One region of the Streptomyces thermospinosisporus genome, then DNA from elsewhere that is predicted to be linked to it. Evidence: riboswitches for the same ligand, from Rfam matches in the RefSeq annotation. Region 1 holds a riboswitch; the other holds the start of a gene.

Region 1 (11,289 bases):
CTGATCGGCGCGACCATCGCGATCGCGGGCCTGTCCGTGACGGTGTGGGCCCACCACATGTACGTCACCGGCGGTGTGCTGCTGCCGTTCTTCTCCTTCATGACCTTCCTGATCGCGGTCCCGACCGGTGTGAAGTTCTTCAACTGGATCGGCACCATGTGGAAGGGCTCGCTCTCCTTCGAGACGCCGATGCTGTGGGCGGCCGGCTTCCTCATCACCTTCACCTTCGGTGGTCTGACCGGCGTGATCCTGGCCTCGCCGCCGCTGGACTTCCACGTCTCCGACTCGTACTTCGTGGTGGCGCACTTCCACTACGTGGTGTTCGGCACCGTGGTGTTCGCGATGTTCTCGGGCTTCCACTTCTGGTGGCCCAAGTTCACCGGCAAGATGCTCGACGAGCGTCTCGGCAAGATCACCTTCTGGACGCTGTTCATCGGCTTCCACGGCACCTTCCTGGTCCAGCACTGGCTGGGTGCCGAGGGCATGCCGCGCCGGTACGCGGACTACCTCGCGGCCGACGGCTTCACCGCGCTGAACACCGTCTCCACGATCTCGTCCTTCCTGCTCGGCCTGTCGATCCTGCCGTTCCTCTACAACGTCTGGAAGACGGCCAAGTACGGCAAGCCGGTCGGTGTGGACGACCCGTGGGGCTACGGCCGCTCCCTGGAGTGGGCGACCTCCTGCCCGCCGCCGCGGCACAACTTCCTCACCCTGCCGCGCATCCGCAGCGAATCCCCGGCGTTCGACCTGCACCACCCTGAGATCGCCGCGCTCGACGAGCTCGAGAACATCGGTCACGGCGAGAAGGCCGTCGCTGGCAGCAAGGAGGCCGGCAAGTGAAGATCCAGGGCAAGATGTTCATGTGGCTGAGCGTCTTCCTCCTCATCATGGCCGTGGTCTACGGCGTGTGGTCGAAGGAGCCGGCCGGTACCACCGCCCTCTTCCTGGCCTTCGGCCTGGCGATCATGATCGGCTTCTACCTCGGCTTCACGGCCAGGCGGGTCGACGTGGGCGCGCAGGACAACAAGGAGGCGGACGTCGCCGACGACGCCGGCGAGCTCGGGTTCTTCAGCCCGCACAGCTGGCAGCCGCTCTTCCTGGGCCTCGGCGGTTCCTTCGCGTTCCTGTCCGTCGCCATCGGCTGGTGGCTGATGTACTTCGCGGCACCGCTGATCCTGGCCAGCATCTGGGGCTGGGTCTTCGAGTACTACCGCGGTGAGAACCGCACCCAGTAGCGGGACCACTCGGGCAGGGGCCCGGACGCTCCGTCAGGAGGGTCCGGGCCCCTGCCTTTGGGCACAATCCCCGTCACTCGTTCGAGTCTCTCAGCGCGCCACGGTTGACGGGCCTTCCTAGCGTGAGGCCATGAGACACCACCCGCGCACCCGTACCGTCGTCGGCTGCACGCTGCTGGTGATCGCCCTCGGCGCGGGCGTCACCGGCTGCAGCTCGGACGGCAACCCGCTGTCCGCCGAGCCGTACGACGCGGCGGACCAGATCTCGTTCAGCGGCCCCGCCGGCGACAAGAAGACCGTCGACCCGGACAAGCCTCTGGAGGTCGTCGCCGAGGACGACGACGGCCGCATCACGGACGTCACCGCCCGCGACGCCACAGGCCGCTATGTCGCGGGTGAACTCGCCGCCGACGGCAGCCGGTGGCACAGCACATCACCGCTGGCCGCCAGCGCCCAGTACACGGTCCGGGTGAGCACCGAGAACGAGGACGGGGCGCCCGGCCGCAAGGTGATCACCTTCACCACGGGCAAGCCCTCCACCACCAAGCGCCTGGGCGTCACCTTCGGCCCCAAGGCGGGCACCTACGGCGTCGGCCAGCCCATCACCGTCGAGCTGAGCGCACCGGTCAAGGACCGCGCCCAGCGGGCGGTGGTGGAGCGCGGGCTGAAGGTCACCTCCACGCCCGCGGTGACCGGCAGCTGGTACTGGGTGGACGACAAGAAGCTCCACTTCCGCCCCAAGGACTACTGGCCGGCCCGCACCACCGTCCAGGTGCGCAGCAACCTGGAGGGCATCAAGATCAACGACCGGCTCCGCGGCGGGAAGGCCAAGCCGCTCACCATCACCACGGGCGACCAGGTCATAGCCGTGACCGACGCAGCCGCCCACCGGCTGACGGTGTACAAGAACGGCGAGGAGGTCAAGGCGATCCCCGTCACGACCGGCAAGCCGGGCTTCGAGACCCGCAACGGCGTCAAGGTGGTCCTCGGCAAGGAACGCTTCGTACGTATGCGCAGCACCACCGTGGGCATAGCCGAGGGCTCGTCGGAGTCCTACGACCTCGATGTGCAGTTCGCCACCCGCGTCACCTGGAGCGGCGAGTACGTCCACGCCGCCCCCTGGTCGGTCGGCTCCCAGGGCTACGCCAACGTCAGCCACGGCTGCGTCGGCATGAGCACCGCCAACGCCGAGTGGTTCTTCGACAACGTCCGCGAGGGCGACCTGGTGAAGGTCGTGAACTCCGACGGCGACACGATGGAGCCGTTCGGCAACGGCTTCGGCGACTGGAACGTCCCGTGGGAGAAGTGGCAGCAGGGCAGCGCGCTCACGGCCGGCCCCGCGGCACCCCAGGAGGCGGCACGGCTGCGCCCGGCGGCTGCCTGAGACGCCCCACGGAGGGCACGGGAGCCGCGCACCGGACACGGACCGCGCACCGGACACGGGACCGCGCGCCGGACACGGCGGCCCGCAGGCCCGCAGCCCCGCAAGGCCGCCGGACGGGACGCCCCGGCCCCCGAGGAGGCTCGAGCTAGGCGCTCTGCAGGCGCCGGGAGCGCAGCAGGGAGGCCAGCGCCGAGGCGAACTCCGCCGGGTCCACCGGCAGGGTCACCGCGGCCTCAGCCCGGCTCCAGGTGGCCAGCCAGGCGTCCTGGGGCCGCCCGATGAGCAGCAGCACCGGGGGAGCCTGGAAGATCTCGTCCTTGATCTGTCGGCACAGCCCCATGCCGCCCATCGGCACGGCCTCGCCGTCAAGCACGCAGACGTCGATCCCGCCCTTGTCCAGCTCGCGGATCACCGCGGCCGGGGTCGCGCACTCCACGAACTCCACCACAGGGACGTCCGGAGCCGGCCGTCGGCCGGTGGCCAACCGCACCTGTTCCCGCGTGTTCGCGTCGTCGCTGTACACCAGCACCGTGGCGGTCGGCTGCATGCTTCCTCCGTGACGTCAGCGTCGTAAGGACAAGCCCGTTGGGCCGGATGCTACTCCCTTGAACACCACGTCAACACCGGTGCGGCGGGTCGAGACACTCCGAACGGCACCCCCCGGAGTGAGGGCGGGATAAGCGACCGACATAATGTCGGCGTGGCGACAGCAACGACAGTAGATACCGGGCACGCGCACCCGTCGGTCAACCGGCCGAACCTCACCAGCGTCGGAACCATCATCTGGCTGAGTTCCGAGCTGATGTTCTTCGCGGCCCTCTTCGCGATGTACTTCACCCTGCGATCGGTGACCGGACCCGACTTCTGGTCGGAGAAGGCCGACGCGCTGAACTTCCCGTTCTCGGCGACGAACACCACGATCCTGGTGCTCTCCTCGCTCACCTGCCAGCTCGGCGTCTTCGCCGCCGAGCGCGGTGACGTGAAGAAGCTCCGGGGCTGGTTCATCGTCACCTTCATCATGGGCGCGATCTTCATCGGCGGCCAGGTCTTCGAGTACACCGAGCTGGTCAAGCACGAGGGCCTGTCGCTCTCGTCCGACCCGTACGGCTCGGTGTTCTACCTGACCACCGGCTTCCACGGCCTGCACGTGACGGGCGGTCTGATCGCCTTCCTGCTGGTCCTGGGACGCACCTACGCGGCCCGGAGGTTCACCCACGAGCAGGCGACCGCGGCCATCGTCGTGTCCTACTACTGGCACTTCGTCGACGTCGTCTGGATCGGCCTCTTCGCCACGATCTACATGATCAAGTAGCCGGGTCCGCAATCGCGCGCGCTTGAAGAAGCGCACCAAGCCAGAAGCATCGACGCAGAAGATCCTGACACCGGGGTAATCCGTGAAAAAGCTCTCCGCACGACGACGCCACCCGGCGGCGGCGCTCGTCGTCCTACTCCTCGCGCTGGCATGCACCGGGGGGCTGTACGCCGTGTTCGCGCCCGCGGACAAGGCGCAGGCCGACGAAACCGCCCAGTCCCTGACCATCGAGGAGGGGAAGAAGCTCTACGCGGTCGGCTGCGCCAGCTGCCACGGCACCGGCGGTCAGGGCACCTCCGACGGGCCGAGCCTGGTGGGCGTGGGCGCCGCGGCCGTGGACTTCCAGGTGGGCACCGGCCGCATGCCGGCCGCCACCTCGCAGGGCGCGCAGGTCCCGCGCAAGAAGCCGGTCTACACCCAGGCCGAGATCGACGCGCTGGCGGCGTACGTCGCCTCCCTCGGCGCCGGCCCGGCCATCCCGGCCGAGTCGCAGTACAGCCCCGAGGGTGCCGACATCGCCAAGGGCGGCGAACTGTTCCGCAACAACTGCGCGCAGTGCCACAACTTCACCGGCAAGGGCGGCGCCCTGACCCACGGCAAGTACGCGCCGAATCTCGAGGACGTCGACCCGAAACACATCTACGAGGCCATGCTCACCGGCCCGCAGAACATGCCTTCCTTCCCCGACAGCACCCTGTCGGAGCAGAACAAGAAGGACATCATCGCGTACCTGGACGAGGTCAACAGCCAGGACACCGAGAACCCCGGCGGCCTTGAGCTGGGCGGGCTCGGCCCGGTCAGCGAGGGTCTGTTCGGCTGGATCTTCGGTCTCGGCGGTCTGATCGCCGTCGCTGTGTGGGTCGCCGCTCGGACCGCAAAGGCCAGGAAGTCATGAGTAGCCAAGACATTCCAGAAGAGAACCTGCCCGCAGCGCAGGACGACGCCCACGGCGCGGTGCGTGTGGCGGACGAGAAGAACCCGTTCGCCGACCCGGGGCTGCCGCCTCACGAGCACCGGAGGCAGGACATCGACGAGCGGGCCGCCAAGCGGTCCGAGCGCACGGTCGCCCTGCTGTTCACGGTCTCGATGCTGGCCACCATCGGCTTCATCGCCGCGTTCGTGGCGATCCCGGTCGACGAGATCGTCTACATCTTCCCGTTCGGTCACGTCAGCGCGCTGAACTTCGCGCTCGGTGTGACGCTCGGCCTGTCGCTGTTCACCATCGGCGCGGGTGCGGTCCACTGGGCCCGCACGCTGATGTCCGACGAGGAGCTGACCGACGAGCGGCACGCGATCGAGGCCGAGCCCCAGGTCCGTGCCAAGGTCATGGACGACTTCCGCCAGGGCGCGAAGGAGTCCCAGCTCGGCCGGCGCAAGCTCATCCGCAACACCATGTTCGGTGCGCTGGCCCTGGTGCCGCTGTCCGGCGTCGTGCTGATGCGCGAACTGGGCCCGCTGCCCGAGGACAAGCTGCGCCACACCCTGTGGTCCAAGGGCAAGCTGATCATCAACATGAACACCGGGGAGCCGATGCGCCCCTCGGACATCGTGACCGGCTCCCTCACCTTCGCCAAGCCGGAGGGCCTGGAGGAGCACGACCACGACTTTCAGAACGAGATCGCCAAGGCCGCCCTGATGCTCGTCCGCATCCAGCCGGAGGACATCAAGGACAAGCGCACGCTGGAGTGGGGACACGAGGGCATCCTCGCGTACTCGAAGATCTGCACCCACGTCGGTTGCCCGATCTCCCTGTACGAGCAGCAGACGCACCACGTGCTCTGCCCCTGCCACCAGTCCACCTTCGACCTCTCCGACGGCGCCAAGGTGATCTTCGGTCCCGCCGGTCACGCTCTCCCGCAGCTGCGGATCGGCGTGAACGACGAGGGCTACCTCGAAGCGCTCAGTGACTTCGAAGAGCCCGTCGGTCCTGCATTCTGGGAGCGCGGATGAGCACCAACACCAGCACACAGCCCCGCTCTCGCGGGAAGGCGCCGGCCGGCGAGCGCGTCGCCGACTGGGCCGACGGCCGGCTGGGGATCTACTCCCTGGCCAAGGCCAACATGCGCAAGATCTTCCCGGACCACTGGTCCTTCATGCTGGGCGAGATCTGCCTGTACAGCTTCCTGATCATCATCCTCACGGGTGTGTATCTGACGCTGTTCTTCCACCCGTCGATGAACGAGGTGGAGTACCACGGCAGCTACGTCCCGATGCAGGGCCAGCTGATGTCGGAGGCGTACGCCTCCACGCTGAGGATCAGCTTCGACGTGCGGGGCGGTCTGCTCATCCGGCAGATCCACCACTGGGCCGCGGTCGTCTTCCTCGCCGGCATGTTCGTGCACATGATGCGCGTCTTCTTCACCGGCGCGTTCCGCAAGCCGCGTGAGATCAACTGGCTGTTCGGCTTCCTGCTGTTCGTGCTCGGCATGTTCACCGGCTTCACCGGCTACTCGCTGCCGGACGACCTGCTCTCCGGCACCGGTGTCCGCTTCACCCAGGGCGCGATCCTCTCCGTGCCGATCGTCGGCACGTACCTGTCGATGTTCCTGTTCGGCGGGGAGTTCCCCGGCACCGACTTCGTCGCGCGGTTCTACTCGATCCACATCCTGCTGCTGCCGGGCATCATGCTCGGTCTGGTGGTCGGCCACCTGATCCTGGTCTTCTACCACAAGCACACGCAGTTCGCGGGTCCCGGACGGAACAACAAGAACGTCGTCGGCATGCCGCTGCTGCCGGTGTACATGGCCAAGGCGGGAGGCTTCTTCTTCCTGGTCTTCGGCTTCATCGCGCTGCTCGCCGGCATCGCCTCGATCAACCCGATCTGGAACCTGGGCCCGTACCGCCCGGACATGGTCTCCACCGGAGCCCAGCCCGACTGGTACATGGGCTTCGCCGAGGGTCTGGTCCGTGCCATGCCCGGCTGGGAGATCAACTTCTGGGGCCACACCCTGGTCCTGGGCGTGTTCGTCCCGCTGGTGCTGTTCGGCCTCTTCCTCGGGGTCATCGCCCTGTACCCGTTCATCGAGTCCTGGATCACCGGGGACAAGCGCGAGCACCACATCCTGGACCGCCCGCGCAACGCCCCGACCCGTACGGCCTTCGGTGTCGCCTGGGTCACCGGCTACATGATCATGCTGATCGGTGGCGGCAACGACATCATCGCCACGCACTTCAACCTCTCGATCAACGCGGTCACCTGGTTCGTCCGGATCGGGTTCTTCGCCGGCCCGGTCATCGCGTTCATCGTCACCAAGCGGATCTGCCTCGGCCTGCAGCGCCGGGACCGGGACAAGGTGCTGCACGGCCGCGAGTCGGGCATCATCAAGCGCCTGCCGCACGGTGAGTTCATCGAGGTGCACGAGCCGCTCAGCCAGGAGGCCCTGTACACGCTCACCGCGCACGAGCAGTACAAGCCGCTGGAGATCGGCCCGACCGTCGACGAGCACGGCGTCGAGCGCAAGGTGAAGGGCACCGAGAAGCTGCGCGCCAAGCTCAGCAAGGCGTACTACGGCGAGGAGTCCCAGATTCCGAAGCCGACCGTCGAGGAGTACAACGAGATCACGAGCGGCCACGGCCACCACTGATCACTGCACTCGCCACGCCACCTGAAGGGCCCCGTCCGGTCTGCGGACGGGGCCCTTCGGCATGCCCCGGGCTGGATAGGGTGGTGCCCGAGACCTATCCGTGTTTCTAGGACCATCAGGAGCGGCTATGAGCGCTGTGACCCCCGCTGGAGGCGACACCGCGGCGGGCCGCTCCTGGCCAGTCCTGCTGAACGGGCTGCTGGACGGCCGGGACCTCACCGCGGACGACACCGCCTGGGCGATGGACCTGATCATGCGGGGCGAGGCCACCGATGCGCAGATCGCCGGGTTCGTGGTGTCGCTGCGCGCCAAGGGGGAGACGGTCGAGGAGATCACCGGCTGCGTCCGGGCCCTGTACGAGCACGCCAATGTCATCGAGGTGCCCGGGGAGACCGTCGACATCGTCGGCACCGGCGGCGACGGCGCCCGCACCGTCAACATCTCCACGATGTCCTCGATCGTGGTCGCCGGCACCGGCGCCAAGGTGGTCAAGCACGGCAACCGGGCCGCCTCCTCGGCCTCCGGCGCCTCCGACGTCCTGGAGAAGCTCGGCGTCAATCTGGAGCTGACCCCGCGGCGGGTGGCCGAGGTCGCCGAGGAGGCCGGGATCACCTTCTGCTTCGCGGTGAAGTTCCACCCCGCGCTGCGCCATGTGGCCGCCGCCCGTTCGCAGCTGGGCATCCGCACGGTGTTCAACTTCCTCGGGCCGCTGGCCAACCCCGCCCGGGTCAAGTGCCAGGCGGTCGGCGTCGCCGACCCCCGGATGGCGCCCATCATGGCGGGCGTGTTCGCCGAGCGCGGCAACTCCTCGCTGGTGTTCCGCGGCGACGACGGGCTGGACGAGCTGACCACCACCGCCACCTCCCGGGTGTGGGTGGTCCGCGACGGCACGGTCACCGAGGAGACCTTCGACCCGCGGGACGTCGGCATCGAGCTGGTGCCCGTCGAGGCGCTGCGCGGCGCCGACGCCTCCTACAACGCGGAGGTCGCCCGGCGGGTGCTGGACGGCGAGCGGGGCCCGGTGCGCGACGCGGTGCTGCTGAACTCGGCGGCGGCGCTGGTCGCGCTGCGGCCGGGCAGCGGCTCGCTCACCGAGCAGATCCGGGCCGGGATGGAGCAGGCCGCCGAGTCGATCGACTCCGGCGCCGCCCGGCGCGTACTGGAACGCTGGGTGGCCGTCAGCAACGCCTGACGCCCCACGGACGATGTCCCGCGATCCGGACACGGGTTGCGGGACATCGCTGTGATCGCCTACGTTCCTGTCCAGGTCATGAGTGACAGTCATCAGGCCCCGGCCGACTGTCCGGCAACCCTCCGTCCGTGGCGGGGTGCCCCGGGTGAAGACCAGGCCGTACGGCAGCAAGGCCTACGGCAAGCGCGGACCCCTCGCGACACCAGGGGTCCTGGTCCATCGAGGGAGTCTTCCGTGAGCAAGCGAATGCGCTAGGGCCGTTTCTCCGGCCCGCCTCCGCACACTCTTCTTACTCCTTTCGCCTTTCGCCTTTCGCCTTTCGGCCGGTGCCGCGTTCCCCGGTGCCTCTGCCTTCACGGGAGTTCCCCCATGTCTGTCGTCACCCCTGCCGCCGACGTGTCCGTTTGTGCCCCGCTGCCCGTTCTGGGGCGGGATGTCACCGTCCCGCTCGTCACCGGCGGCGAGGTCACCTACGCCGCGCTCGACTACGCCGCCAGCGCCCCCGCCCTCCAGCGCGTCTGGGACGACGTCGCCGCCTACGCCCCCTACTACGGCAGCGTGCACCGCGGCGCCGGATACCTCTCCCAGCTCTCCACCGACCTGTTCGAGAACTCCCGCCGGACCGTCGCCGAGTTCCTCGACTGCCGCGCGGACGACCAGGTCGTCTTCACCCGGTCCACTACCGACTCGCTCAACCTGCTGGCCTCCGCGCTCCCCACCGGCTGCCAGGTCTTCGTCTTCGAGACCGAGCACCATGCCTCCCTGCTGCCCTGGCGCGACGCGCACGTCACCTACCTCGACGCGCCGGACAGCCCCCGGCGAGCCGTGGAGACCCTGGAGCGGGCGCTGTCCGGCCGCGACCCGCACGGCCCGGCCCTGGTCTGCGTCACCGGCGCCTCCAACGTCACCGGCGAGCTGTGGCCGGTACGGGAACTGGCCGCCGCCGCCCACGCGCACGGCGTCCGGATCGTGCTGGACGCGGCCCAGCTCGCCCCGCACCACCCGGTGAGCGTCCGCGACCTGGACGTCGACTGGGTCGCCTTCTCCGGGCACAAGCTGTACGCCCCCTTCGGCTCCGGTGTCCTCGCCGGGCGGTCCGACTGGCTGCGCGCGGCCGAGCCGTACCTGGCGGGGGGCGGCGCCAGCCGCAAGGTCGGCCGGCGCGCGGACGGGGGAGTGGACGTCGAGTGGCACGAGGGCGCCGCCCGGCACGAGGCCAGCTCGCCCAACGTCATCGGCGCCTACGCCATCGCCTCCGCCTGCAAGGCGCTCACCGAGGCCGGCTTCGACACGCTGGTGGCGCGGGAGCAGTACCTGATCCGCCGGGTGCGCGAGGGACTGGCCGACGTGCCCGAGGTGCGCTTCCTGTCGCTGTTCGGCGAGGACGCCCCGCGCGTCGGCGTGCTGTCCTTCGTCGTCGACGGCTGGAACAGCTCCCACTTCGCCGCCGCGCTGTCCGCCGAGTACGGCATCGGCGTGCGGGACGGCCTGTTCTGCGCCCACCCGCTGGTGCGGACCCTGCTCGGCGCCGAGGCCCAGGCCCAGGGCGAGTGCGGCGCGCCCGAGGCAGCGCCGGGGGAGAAGTCCCTCAACGCCGTCCGGGTCAGCTTCGGCGCGGGCACCCCCGACGAGCACGTCGACCGCTTCGTGGCCGCGGTCAGGGAACTGGTCCGCGACGGCGCCCGCTGGACCTACCGCACGGTGGACGGCCGCTGCGTGCCGGACACCTCCGCCTGAGCGTCCGGCGCAGGTGGGCGGAGCGCTAGTTGTCCAGCCCGATGGCGAACGCGGCCTCGAGGTCGTGCTGCGAGTACGTGCGGAAGGCGACGTGCGTGTCGGTCGCCTCCACCCCCGGGATCTTGCTGATGCGGCCCGGGATGACCTCCGCCAGGTCCTCGTGCTCCTTCACGCGCACCATGGCGATCAGGTCGTAGGTGCCGGTCACGGAGAAGACCTCGCTGACGTTCTCCAGCGCGGCGATCTGCTCCGCGATCTCGGGGATCCGGTCCACGCTGGTCTTGATGAGGACGATCGCGGTGATCACGGCTGGTTCTCTCCCTCGGAGGCCGGTGCAGGGGCGGCCTTCACTCTAGTCGTACGGCCGAAGCGGACCCAGGCGAAGAGGAAGCCCAGGCCGAAGCCCACCAGATGGGCCAGATAGGCCACCCCCGGACCGTCCGGGGCCTGCTGCCGTGCCGCCGCCCACTGCAGCGCCGCCCAGAACGGCAGGACCACCCAGGCGGGCAGCCGCACCGGCAGGAAGAAGGCGAACGGCAGCAGACTGGTGACCCGGGCGCGCGGGAACAGGAAGAGGAACGCGCCGAGGACCGCCGAGATCGCCCCGGAGGCGCCCACCAGGGGCTGCTCCGACCGCGCGTTGGCCGCCGCGTACCCCAGCAGCGCGAGGCAGCCGCAGCCGAGGCAGAAGAAGGTGAACTGCACGCGGCCCATCCGCGCCTCGGTCATCACCCCGAAGACGTGGAGGAAGAGCATGTTGCCGAGCAGGTGCACCCAGCTCGCGTGCACGAACAGGGCGGTGGCCGGGGTGAGCACCGCCGCCGGGGACCCCTCGAACAGGTCTG
Region 2 (11,289 bases), on a different contig from region 1:
CACGACCCTACGCCCGCCCCGCTCCGTCCGCGCGAGCGGAACGCGTCAGCTCAGCGTCTTCAGGGAGGCCGCGTCGTACGGCGTCAGCTCGTCGAACCGGCCGGAGAGCACCTTGGCCGCCCAGTTGGGGTCCTGGAGCAGTGCGCGGCCGACGGCCACCACGTCGAACTCGTCGCGCTCCAGGCGGTCGAGCAGGTTGTCGATGCTGCCGAGTGCCGCGCCCGCGCCCTGGAACGCCTCGATGAACTCCCCGTCCAGGCCCACCGATCCGACGGTGATGGCCGGCTTGCCAGTGAGCTTCTTCGTCCAGCCGGCCAGGTTGAGGTCGGCGCCCTCGAACTCGGGCACCCAGTAGCGGCGCTGCGAGGCGTGGAAGGCGTCGACACCGGCGGCGGAGATCGGGGCGAGGATCGCCTCCAGCTCCTCCGGCGTCTCGGCGAGCCGGGCGTCGTAGGCCTCCTGCTTCCACTGCGAGTAGCGGAAGATGACCGGGAAGCCGGGCGAGACCGCCTCCCGGACGGCCGCGACGATCTCGGCGGCGAAGGTGGCGCGGGCGACCGGGTCGCCGCCGTAGGCGTCGGTGCGGCGGTTGGTGCCGGACCACAGGAACTGGTCGATCAGGTAGCCGTGGGCGCCGTGCAGTTCGACTCCGTCGAAGCCGATGCGCTCGGCAGCGGCGGCGGCCTCGGCGAAGGCGGCGATGACGTCGTCGATGTCCTTCTTGGTCATGGTGCGGCCGCCCTCGGTGCCGTCGATCCGCAGCCCGGAGGGTCCGACGGCCGGCGCCTCGGGGAACGGGCCCTGGCCCTCCTGGCGCACCATGCCGATGTGCCACAGCTGCGGCACGATCCGGCCGCCGGCCTCGTGCACCGCCTCGGCCACCTTGGCCCAGCCCGCCAGCTGCTCCTCGCCGTGGAAGCGGGGCACCCGGCTGCTGCCCCCGGCGGAGGGGTGGCCGACATATGTGCCCTCGGTGATGATCAGCCCGACACCGGCGGCGGCGCGGCGGGCGTAGTACGAGGCCACGTCCTCCCCGGGAATGCCGTTCGGGGAGAACATGCGGGTCATCGGCGCCATGGCGATGCGGTTCGGCACGGTGAGACCGTTGATGGTCACCGGACGGGACAGGACGTCGGCGGCCCGGGAGGCGGAGTCGGCGATGGTGACGGTCACGAGGGCTCCTTGACGGGGGAGGTACCGCTTGGTATGTGCGCATGCATTCAACGCACGCCAAGGAGAACCACCGCGGGGAGGCGGCCATTCCGGCCCCTGCTTGTGATCCGAACCACAGCCCCCGTCGCCGCGACGCTCCCGGCTCTCCCCCCGGCACAGCGGCCGTGAAACGCCCGAGGGCGGCACCCCCCTCGCGGGGAGTGCCGCCCTCGGCTGTGAACGCGGGACGTTCGATCGACGCTGAGGCCGATCAGAAGTCCATGTCACCGCCCGGCATGCCGCCGCCGGCCGGCGCAGCGGCCTTCTCCGGCTTGTCGGCGATGACGGCCTCGGTGGTGAGGAACAGCGCGGCGATGGACGCGGCGTTCTGCAGCGCGGAGCGCGTCACCTTCGCCGGGTCGATGATGCCCTCGGCGATCAGGTCGACGTACTCGCCGGTCGCGGCGTTCAGGCCGTGGCCCGGGGTGAGGTTGCGGACCTTCTCCACCACGACGCCGCCCTCGAGGCCGGCGTTGACGGCGATCTGCTTCAGCGGGGCCTCCAGGGCCACGCGCACGGCGTTGGCACCGGTCGCCTCGTCGCCCTCGAGCTCCAGCTTCTCGAAGACCTGGGAGGCCTGCAGCAGGGCCACGCCACCACCGGCGACGATGCCCTCCTCGACGGCCGCCTTGGCGTTGCGGACGGCGTCCTCGATGCGGTGCTTGCGCTCCTTGAGCTCCACCTCGGTGGCGGCACCGGCCTTGATGACGGCCACACCGCCGGCCAGCTTGGCCAGGCGCTCCTGCAGCTTCTCGCGGTCGTAGTCGGAGTCGCTGTTCTCGATCTCGGCGCGGATCTGGTTGACACGGCCCTGGACCTGCTCGGCGGAGCCGGCACCGTCGACGATGGTGGTCTCGTCCTTGGTGATGACCACCTTGCGGGCCCGGCCCAGCAGGTCGAGGGTGGCGTTCTCCAGCTTGAGGCCGACCTCCTCGGAGATGACCTCGCCGCCCGTGAGGATGGCGATGTCGCCGAGCATGGCCTTGCGGCGGTCGCCGAAGCCCGGGGCCTTGACCGCGACGGACTTGAAGGTGCCGCGGATCTTGTTGACGACCAGGGTCGACAGGGCCTCGCCCTCGACGTCCTCGGCGATGATCAGCAGCGGCTTGCCCGACTGCATGACCTTCTCCAGGAGCGGGAGCAGGTCCTTGACACTGGAGATCTTGGAGTTGGCGATCAGGATGTAGGGGTCGTCGAGGACGGCCTCCATACGCTCCATGTCGGTGGCGAAGTACGCCGAGATGTAGCCCTTGTCGAAGCGCATACCCTCGGTGAGCTCCAGCTCCAGGCCGAAGGTCTGCGACTCCTCGACGGTGATGACGCCTTCCTTGCCGACCTTGTCCATCGCCTCGGCGATCAGCTCACCGATCTGGGTGTCGGCGGCGGAGATGGACGCGGTGGAGGCGATCTGCTCCTTGGTCTCGACGTCCTTCGCCTGCTCCAGCAGGGCGGCGGAGACGGCCTCGACGGCCTTCTCGATGCCGCGCTTCAGGGCCATCGGGTTGGCACCGGCGGCAACGTTGCGCAGGCCTTCCTTGACCAGAGCCTGGGCGAGCACGGTCGCGGTGGTCGTACCGTCACCGGCGACGTCGTCCGTCTTCTTGGCGACTTCCTTGACCAGCTCGGCGCCGATCTTCTCGTACGGGTCCTCGAGCTCGATCTCCTTGGCGATGGAGACACCGTCGTTGGTGATCGTGGGGGCGCCCCACTTCTTCTCGAGGACGACGTTGCGGCCCTTGGGGCCGAGGGTCACCTTGACGGCGTCCGCGAGCTGGTTCATGCCGCGCTCGAGGCCGCGCCGCGCCTCCTCGTCGAACGCGATGATCTTGGCCATGTGAAGTGGTCCCTCCAGGACTGGGGGTGATTCCTTCGGACCGCGCCCGCGCCCGCGACGGACGGCTCGCACGCCTTGTGGTTCCTTGCCCCACCCGGCCTGCGGGCCTCACCGACCCGGTCCTTCCGCTGTCACTCTCACCTTCAGAGTGCTAACGCCCAATGATTAGCACTCGACCCATGCGAGTGCAAGCGCCCGCGGGGTTCGGACGGGCTCCCGGCGGCGCTCGGCGGGGCGTCGCGCGCCCCGTATCCCCTGGTCCCGGCATGTCCCGAGGACATGGTCCCGGCATGGGCGAAGGGCCCGCACCCGGCGGGGTGCGAGCCCTTCGTCAGTGAACGATGCCTGCGGCTGGTAAGCGTTCAGGCGGTGACGCGAACCATGTCGGCCTGCGGGCCCTTCTGGCCCTGCGAGATCTCGAACTCGACCCGCTGGCCCTCTTCCAGGGTGCGGTAGCCGTCCATCTGGATCGCGCTGTAGTGGACGAAAACATCCGCACCACCGTCGACCGCGATGAAGCCGTACCCCTTCTCCGCGTTGAACCACTTGACGGTGCCCTGAGCCATGCCTAACTCCCCTATTACTGGCCCTTGCACAGATCCACACTTCGCGGATCCGGGTCAGACCTCACCCCCCAACGGTTGGGGGCGTGCGCCGGAACGCGTCGACCGCGGCTGAATGTATCTGTCCAACTGCCGTCTGCAACAGGTCAATCGGACGAGAAATCTGGACGACACCGGTCCGGAATATGGCGAGAATTCACCCGAATTCAGGGCAAGTCGGGCCGTACAAATGCCGCAAAAGCCGCGAAAAGCGCCCGCACTTTGGCCATTTCCAGTCGGGCGTGCGGCAGGAATTCAGGGTGCTCGATCGCTGGATCGGGAGCGCGTTCCCCAACTCTACCGCGCTCAACCCCATGGAATTGCCCCCTCCGCATCTCTCACGGAGGGGGCAGCACGGTGAACGCTCGGTAATCGAAGTTACCGAGGGTAATGTCCGGCGGGGATCAGCCGCCGGCGACGGCCGGGATGATGGACACGCCCGCACCGTCCGGGGTGGCGGTCTCGAGTCCCTGCTCGAAGCGGACGTCGTCGTCGTTGACGTAGACGTTGACGAACCGGCGCAGCTTGCCCTGGTCGTCCAGGACCCGGGCGGCGATCCCGGTGTGGTTCTTCTCCAGGTCCTCGATGACCTCGGCGAGGGTGGACCCCTCGGCCGTGACCTCGGCCTTGCCACCCGTGTAGGTGCGCAGGATGGTCGGGATGCGGACGGTGACGCTCATGGTGTGGACCTCCGGTCGACTGACGCCCCAGGGGCGCGGGAACTGCGTGGCCGGCCCGCACCGGCCCGCAGACGTACGGCAGGCGGCGCTCAGGCGAGGCCGGCCTCGCGGAACGACTCCAGGCTGGGCCGGATCGTCGCGGTGAGCCCGGTACCGGCCACCGCGTCCAGCGTCTTCAGACCGTCCCCGGTGTTGAGCACCACGGTGGTCTTCGACGGGTCCAGCACCCCGTTCTCGACGAGCTTGCGGGTGACGCCCACGGTCACCCCGCCGGCGGTCTCCGCGAAGATGCCCTCGGTGCGCGCCAGCACCTTGATCGCGTCGACGATCTGCTCGTCCGTCACGTCCTCCACGGCGCCGCCGGTACGGCGCGCGATGTCCAGGACGTACGGCCCGTCCGCCGGGTTGCCGATCGCCAGCGACTTGGCGATGGTGTCCGGCTTCTGCGGGCGCACCACGTCGTGCCCGGCCTTGAAGGCGGCCGACACCGGCGAGCAGCCCTCGGCCTGGGCACCGAAGATCTTGTAGGGCTTGTCCTCGACCAGGCCCAGCTTGATCAGCTCCTGCAGGCCCTTGTCGATCTTGGTGAGCTGGGAGCCGGAGGCGATCGGCACCACGATCTGGTCCGGCAGCTGCCAGCCCAGCTGCTCGCAGATCTCGTAGGCGAGCGTCTTGGAGCCCTCGGCGTAGTACGGCCGCAGGTTGACGTTGACGAAGCCCCAGCCCTCGCCGGCCGGGTCGCCTATCAGCTCGGAGCAGAAGCGGTTGACGTCGTCGTAGTTGCCCTCGATGCCGACCAGCTCGCCGCCGTAGACCGCGGCCATGACGACCTTGCCCTGCTCCAGGTCGTGCGGGATGAACACGCAGGAGCGGAAGCCGGCCCGGGCGGCCGCGGCACCCACCGCGCCGGCCAGGTTGCCGGTGGAGGAGCAGGACAGGGTGGTGAAGCCGAAGACGCGGGCCGCCTCCAGGGCCTGGGCGACCACCCGGTCCTTGAAGGAGTGCGTGGGGTTGCCGGAGTCGTCCTTGACGTACAGCCCGCCGGTGATGCCCAGCTCGCCCGCCAGGTTGTCGGCCTTGACCAGCTTGGTCCAGCCGGGGTTGAGGTTGGGCTTGTCCGCCACGTCGGCCGGGACGGGCAGCAGGGGCGCGTAGCGCCAGATGTTCGCGGGGCCCGCCTCGATGCGCTTGCGGAGCTGCTCGGTGTCGTAGGAGGAGAAGTCGTAGGCGACCTCGAGCGGGCCGAAACACTCCTCGCAGGCGAAGACCGGGCCGAGCGGGACGCGGTGGCCGCACTCGCGACAGCTCAGGGCCGCTGCGGGGCCGAGGTCGACAGTCCGGGCGGACGCGGTACCCGCGGAGTCCGTAGAGTCCGTGGAGCTTGCAACAGTCTGCACAGCCATGTGAGGCGAGGCCCTTTCTCCTCATCTTCCTCACGACGCATCTCGCCGTGAGACGGATTTGGCACCTTCCCTAGCCGGGAGCCTCGCCACGTCCGTGTGACAAGAACCGACTGGAGGGTTGCCGGGGCTTCATCGGGCCGTGTCCCTCTGCCCCTCTGGATGAGCGGTGTTCAGTTGTCCGCGCGGCGACCCCGGCATGCGATGGTCACGCGCGTTGTTCAAGACTGTAACCGACAGCCAGGACACTTGAGACAGCCGTCCGAACCGCGAGATGGATCACGACCAGTGAGGAGCCGCCGACCGTGCTGGAAGAAGTCGAGCGCTGGCTGATCGACCGCTCCTGGTCCGTGACCGACCGCCCGCTGCACCGGATCCTGGCCGCCAAGCGGGCCACCGGGCAGACGGTGAGCGTGGTGCTGCCCGCGCTGAACGAGGAGGAGACGGTCGGCGACATCGTGTCCGTCATCCGGGACGAGCTGCTGCTGAAGGCACCCCTGGTGGACGAGATCGTGGTGGTGGACTCCGGCTCCACCGACCGCACCTCACAGGTGGCCGCGGCCGCGGGGGCGCGGGTGGTGCACCGGGACGAGATCCTGCCCCGGCTGCCCGCCGTCCCCGGCAAGGGCGAGGTGCTGTGGCGCTCGCTGCTGGTCACCCGCGGCGACATCGTCTGCTTCGTCGACGCCGACCTGCGCGACTTCTCCGCCGACTTCGTCACCGGCATCGTCGGCCCGCTGCTCACCGAGCCGGACGTGCACCTGGTGAAGGCGATGTACGACCGGCCGCTGGGCGCCGCCGCCGGGCAGGGCGGGCGGGTGACGGAGCTGATGGCCCGGCCGCTGCTCAACATGCACTGGCCGCGGCTGGCCGGCTTCGTGCAGCCGCTGGGCGGCGAGTACGCGGCCCGCCGCTCCCTGCTGGAGCGGCTGCCCTTCCCGGTCGGCTACGGCGTGGAGCTGGGCCTGCTCATCGACGCCCTGCACCTGGTGGGCCTGAACGCCCTGGCGCAGGTGGACGTGGGAGTGCGCAGGCACCGGCACCAGGACGGGCAGGCGCTCGGCCGGATGTCCGCCGCGATCTACCGCACCGCCCAGCTGCGGCTGGCCCGCGGGCATCTGATCCGCCCCGCGCTGACCCAGTTCGAGCGGTCCGGGAACACCTTCGAGCCGCGCACCTACTCGGTGGACACCGAGGAGCGGCCGCCCATGGCGGAGATCGCGGAGTACCGGGAGCGCCGGGTCGCCTGAGAACCCGGGAATCGAGTACCGGGAGCGCCGGGTCGCCTGAGAATCAGCGTGACATTCGTATACGGCCGGGCTCCACGTTTGATTGTTCGAGGGCCGGGCTAGGTTGAGCTTTATGGCTTCGACGTTCGGTGCAGCTCAGGTGCTGGTGGCCTCGAATCGGGGGCCGGTTTCCTACGTGCAGGACGAGGACGGCTCGCTGCGCGCCAAACGGGGCGGCGGCGGGCTGGTCTCCGGGCTGTCGGCGATCGGACCGGACGCTGGTGCGCTGTGGGTGTGCTCGGCGCTGTCCGACGGCGACCGCGAGGCCGTGCGCCGCGGCATCGGCGAGGACGGCGTGCGGATGCTGGACATCCCGGCCGAGGTGCACGCGGACGCCTACAACGGGATCGCCAACTCGGTGCTGTGGTTCGTGCACCACATGCTGTACCAGACGCCGCTGGAGCCGGTGTTCGACGCGGAGTTCCGCCGGCAGTGGGCCTCGTACGGGACCTACAACCGGGCGTTCGCCGAGGCGCTGGCCGAGGAGGCGGCGCAGGGCGCGGCCGTGCTGGTGCAGGACTACCACCTGGCGCTGGTGCCGGGCATGCTGCGCGAGCTCCGCCCCGACCTGCGGATCGGGCACTTCTCGCACACCCCGTGGGCGCCGCCGGAGTACTTCCGGATGCTGCCCGACGACGTCGCCCAGCAGGTGCTGCGCGGCATGCTGGGCGCGGACCGGCTCGGCTTCCTCACCCGCCGCTGGGCGGACGCCTTCACCGCCTGCTGCGAGCGCATCACGGGCGGCCTCGGCGACACCAGGATCGGCGTGCACGGCCTGGGCGCCGACCCCGACTTCCTGCGGGAGCGCGCCCACCGGGCGGACGTCGAGGAGCGCATGGCCGAGCTGCGGCGCGAGATCGGCGAGGGCCGCCGCGCCATCGTGCGGGTGGACCGCACCGAGCTGTCGAAGAACATCGTGCGCGGTCTGCTCGCCTACCGGCAGCTGCTCGCGGACCACCCGGAGTGGCACGAGCGGGTGGTGCACGTCGCCTTCGCCTACCCCTCCCGGCAGGATCTGGCCGTCTACCGCGACTACACCGCCGAGGTGCAGCGGGTCGCCGAGGAGATCAACGAGGAGTACGGCACGGAGGGCTGGCGCCCGGTCGTGCTGCACGTCAAGGACGACTTCGCCCGCTCGCTGGCCGCCTACCGGCTGGCCGACGTGGGGCTGATCAACCCGATCCGCGACGGGATGAACCTGGTCGCCAAGGAGATCCCGGTCCTCTCCGACCAGGGTGCCGCCCTGGTGCTGTCCCGTGAGGCGGGCGCCCACGAGGAGATGGGCGAGGACGCGATCACGGTCAACCCCTACGACATCTCCGCCACGGCCGAGGCCCTGCACGAGGCGCTGACGCTGTCCCCGGCGGACCGCGCGGAGCGCTGCAAGCGTCTCGCCGCGGCCGCCACCGCCCTGCCCCCGGCCAAGTGGTTCCTGGACCAGCTGAACGCGCTGCGGGAGGGCTCGTGAACGACGACGCGGCCGGCCGCCGCTCCGGCTCCCCGGACGGCTCCGTCCCGGAGCCCGTCACCCGGGCCGGGCGCGAGGGCCTTGAGGCGCTGCTGGCGGGGCCGGGCAAGGCGCTGATCGGGCTGGACTTCGACGGGACGCTCGCGCCGATCGTGGCCGATCCGGAGCAGGCGCGGGCCCACCCCGAGGCCGTGCCGGCGCTGGCCGCGCTGGCGCCGAAGGTGGCCTCCGTGGCCGTGATCACCGGGCGGCCGCCCGAGGTGGCGGTGCGCCTCGGGGGCTTCGCGGGCGTGAGCGGCCTGGAGCACCTGGTCGTCCTCGGGCACTACGGCGCCGAGCGCTGGGACGCCCGCACCGGCGAGCTCACCGCTCCCCCGCCGCACCCCGGGGTGGCGGGGGCCCGTGCGGAGCTGCCGGGGCTGCTGGACGGGACGGGCGCCGCGCAGGGGGCCTGGATCGAGGAGAAGGGGCGCGCGGTGGCCGTGCACACCCGGCGGGCCGCCGACCCCCAGGCCGCGTTCGAGGCGCTGCGGGAACCGCTGAGCGAGCTGGCCGCGCGGCACGGGCTGATCGTGGAGCCCGGCCGGATGGTGCTGGAGCTCCGCCCGCCGGGCATGGACAAGGGCGTCGCCCTGCTGGAGTACGCCCGCGAGATCGGCGCCGGCTGCGTCCTCTACGCCGGTGACGACCTGGGCGATCTGCCGGCCTTCTCCGCCGTGGACGAGCTGCGCTCGGACGGTGTGCCCGGCCTGCTGGTGTGCAGCGGCAGCGACGAGGTGACCGAGCTGCGGGAGCGCGCGGACCTGGTGGTCGGCGGCCCCGAGGGGGTCGTGGGGCTGCTGCGGGCGCTCGCACAGCGGATCGGCTGAGCCGGTCGGCCGGGTTCCGGCTCACGCCCGCCGCGCGTACCGGATCGGGTACGCCCGCCGCGCGTACCCGATCCGCCGCACGTACCCGGTCAGCGCTCGGCGCGCCGCCGTTCCCGCACCCGGCGCAGGCGGTTCACCGTCACCGGGTCGTGGGCCAGGGCGCGCGGGTCGTCGAGGAGGGCGTTGAGGAGCTGGTAGTAGCGCACGGGGGACAGACCCAGCTCCTCGCGTATCGCGCGTTCCTTGGCGCCGGGGCCGGAGAAGCCGCGGCGTTCCAGCGCGAGGATGCCGCGCTCGCGGCTGCCCAGACCACCGGCCGTCGGTTCCTCGTCCATGAGCGCACCGTAGCCCGTGCCGCTGACAACGCCGGCCTCGGGCCGGGCTGCGTCACTGCCCTGCGCGGGTCGCCGTCGCCTGGAGGTTGCTCAGCACAGACTCAGGGTCGCCGCCCGGGGCGACCGCCTTGCCGATCTGCTTCTTCACGGCCGCGTTGACCGCCGCCCAGGCGCTGTCGCCGACCGGGTACAGCTCGGAGGTGACCAGCTGGTCCAGGAACGGCTTGAGGTGCTTGTCCTGCTCGGCCTCGGCCATCGTCCGGGACGCGGAGGAGGTCACCGGCACCAGGTTGTAGTCGCGGGAGAAGGCGAGCACCTGCTCCTCGCCGTAGACGAAGTCGAGGAAGTCACCGATCTCCTCGCGGTGGCCGTGCTTCTTGAAGGCCATCATCCAGTCGGCGACGCCGAGCGTGGCGGAGCTGCGGCCGTCCTTGCCCGGGGTGGGCACCATGCCGTACTCGACGCCGTTCTTCTCGGCCATCGCCATCAGGGAGGGGTGGCCGTTGAGCATGCCGACGTCGCCCGCGGCGAACGCCTTGAAGGCGTCGGCCCGGTTCAGCTTGCCCGGCGGGACGGGTCCGGTCAGGCCCTTGCCGACCAGCTCGTCCTTCAGCCAGGTGAAGGTCTCCACGTTGCGGCTGGAGTCGATGTTGAAGGAGCCCACGGAGTCGGTGTAGCCGCCCTCGCCGCTGAGCAGCCACTGCATGGTCTCGGCCTGCGCCTCCTCGGGGCCGAGCGGCAGCGCGTAGGGGTACTTCACGCCCTTGGCCTTCAGCGCCGCGGCGTCGGCGGCCAGCTGCTCCCAGGTCCGGGGCGGGGTGATGCCGGCCTCGGCGAACAGCTCCTTGTTGTAGAAGAGCACGCGGGTGGAGGAGGCGAACGGCATGCCGTACTGCGCGCCGTTGACCCGGCCCGCCTCGGCCAGCTGGGAGACGAAGTCCGCCTGGACGGGTATGGAGAGCAGGTCGTCGGCGCGGTAGAGGAGGCCCTCGGCGGCGTAGTCGGCGTAGGCGCCGATCTGCGCCATGTCCGGCGGGTCGCCCGCGTCGACCATCTCCTTGACCTTGCGGTCGACGTCGTTCCAGGAGTAGACGTCGACCTCGATCCTGACGCCGGGGTGGCCGGCCTCGTACTTGTCGATCAGGGCGTCCCAGTACTTGCGGGAGCTGTTGGCGGCCGAGGTGCCGTAGTCGGCGGCGACCAGGTGCAAGGTGACGTCGGAGGAGCCGACGCCGGCGCCGCATCCGCCGAGGACCCCCGTCAGCCCCAGTGCGGACACCACCGCGATCGCCCTCTTGCTGACCCGTCGCTGCACTGCTGCTCGCCCCAAATCCGGCGCCCCGCGCCATCCGAAACGTTTCGATTACCGGATTATGGTCTACACCACGTGAGTGGACTAGACCTCTCGCGGGTCCGGGGGTCACACTGTTCTGCGTGAAACATGTCATCGCCCTCGACGTGGGCGGCACCGGGATGAAGGCCGCCCTGGTCGGGGCGGGTGGCGAGCTGCTGCACCGGGCTCGCCGGGCCACCGGGCGGGAACGCGGCCCGGACGCGGTGGTCGCGGACATCCTCGACTTCGCCGCCGAACTGCGCGCCC

The links. Region 1 has a riboswitch for S-adenosylmethionine ahead of ABD207_RS06410 (aminotransferase class V-fold PLP-dependent enzyme). Riboswitches for the same ligand answer to the same signal wherever they lie in the genome.
Region 2: it holds a riboswitch for S-adenosylmethionine, as region 1 does, so the genes downstream of both, thrC (threonine synthase) here and ABD207_RS06410 (aminotransferase class V-fold PLP-dependent enzyme) in region 1, are expected to answer to the same signal.

Annotation. Positions count from the first base shown of each region.
Region 1 covers NZ_BAAAIZ010000013.1:5,311-16,599, forward strand. Annotated here, with positions in the region: gene ctaD (aa3-type cytochrome oxidase subunit I) at 1-840, shown strand, start outside; gene ABD207_RS06370 (cytochrome c oxidase subunit 4) at 837-1,235, shown strand; gene ABD207_RS06375 (L,D-transpeptidase) at 1,366-2,619, shown strand; gene ABD207_RS06380 (DNA-binding transcriptional response regulator) at 2,765-3,166, opposite strand; gene ctaE (aa3-type cytochrome oxidase subunit III) at 3,320-3,931, shown strand; gene qcrC (cytochrome bc1 complex diheme cytochrome c subunit) at 4,014-4,826, shown strand; gene qcrA (cytochrome bc1 complex Rieske iron-sulfur subunit) at 4,823-5,881, shown strand; gene qcrB (cytochrome bc1 complex cytochrome b subunit) at 5,878-7,515, shown strand; gene trpD (anthranilate phosphoribosyltransferase) at 7,643-8,707, shown strand; SAM riboswitch class IV at 8,782-8,899, shown strand; gene ABD207_RS06410 (aminotransferase class V-fold PLP-dependent enzyme) at 9,077-10,444, shown strand; gene ABD207_RS06415 (Lrp/AsnC family transcriptional regulator) at 10,470-10,751, opposite strand; gene ABD207_RS06420 (rhomboid family intramembrane serine protease) at 10,748-11,289, opposite strand, start outside.
Region 2 covers NZ_BAAAIZ010000034.1:22,737-34,025, forward strand. Annotated here, with positions in the region: gene ABD207_RS13520 (NADH:flavin oxidoreductase) at 46-1,173, opposite strand; gene groL (chaperonin GroEL) at 1,424-3,046, opposite strand; gene ABD207_RS13530 (cold-shock protein) at 3,409-3,612, opposite strand; gene ABD207_RS13535 (MoaD/ThiS family protein) at 4,053-4,328, opposite strand; gene thrC (threonine synthase) at 4,418-5,731, opposite strand; SAM riboswitch class I at 5,750-5,897, opposite strand; gene ABD207_RS13545 (glucosyl-3-phosphoglycerate synthase) at 6,034-6,978, shown strand; gene ABD207_RS13550 (alpha,alpha-trehalose-phosphate synthase (UDP-forming)) at 7,091-8,485, shown strand; gene otsB (trehalose-phosphatase) at 8,482-9,354, shown strand; gene ABD207_RS13560 (DUF3263 domain-containing protein) at 9,444-9,689, opposite strand; gene ABD207_RS13565 (extracellular solute-binding protein) at 9,742-11,004, opposite strand; gene ABD207_RS13570 (ROK family protein) at 11,124-11,289, shown strand, end outside.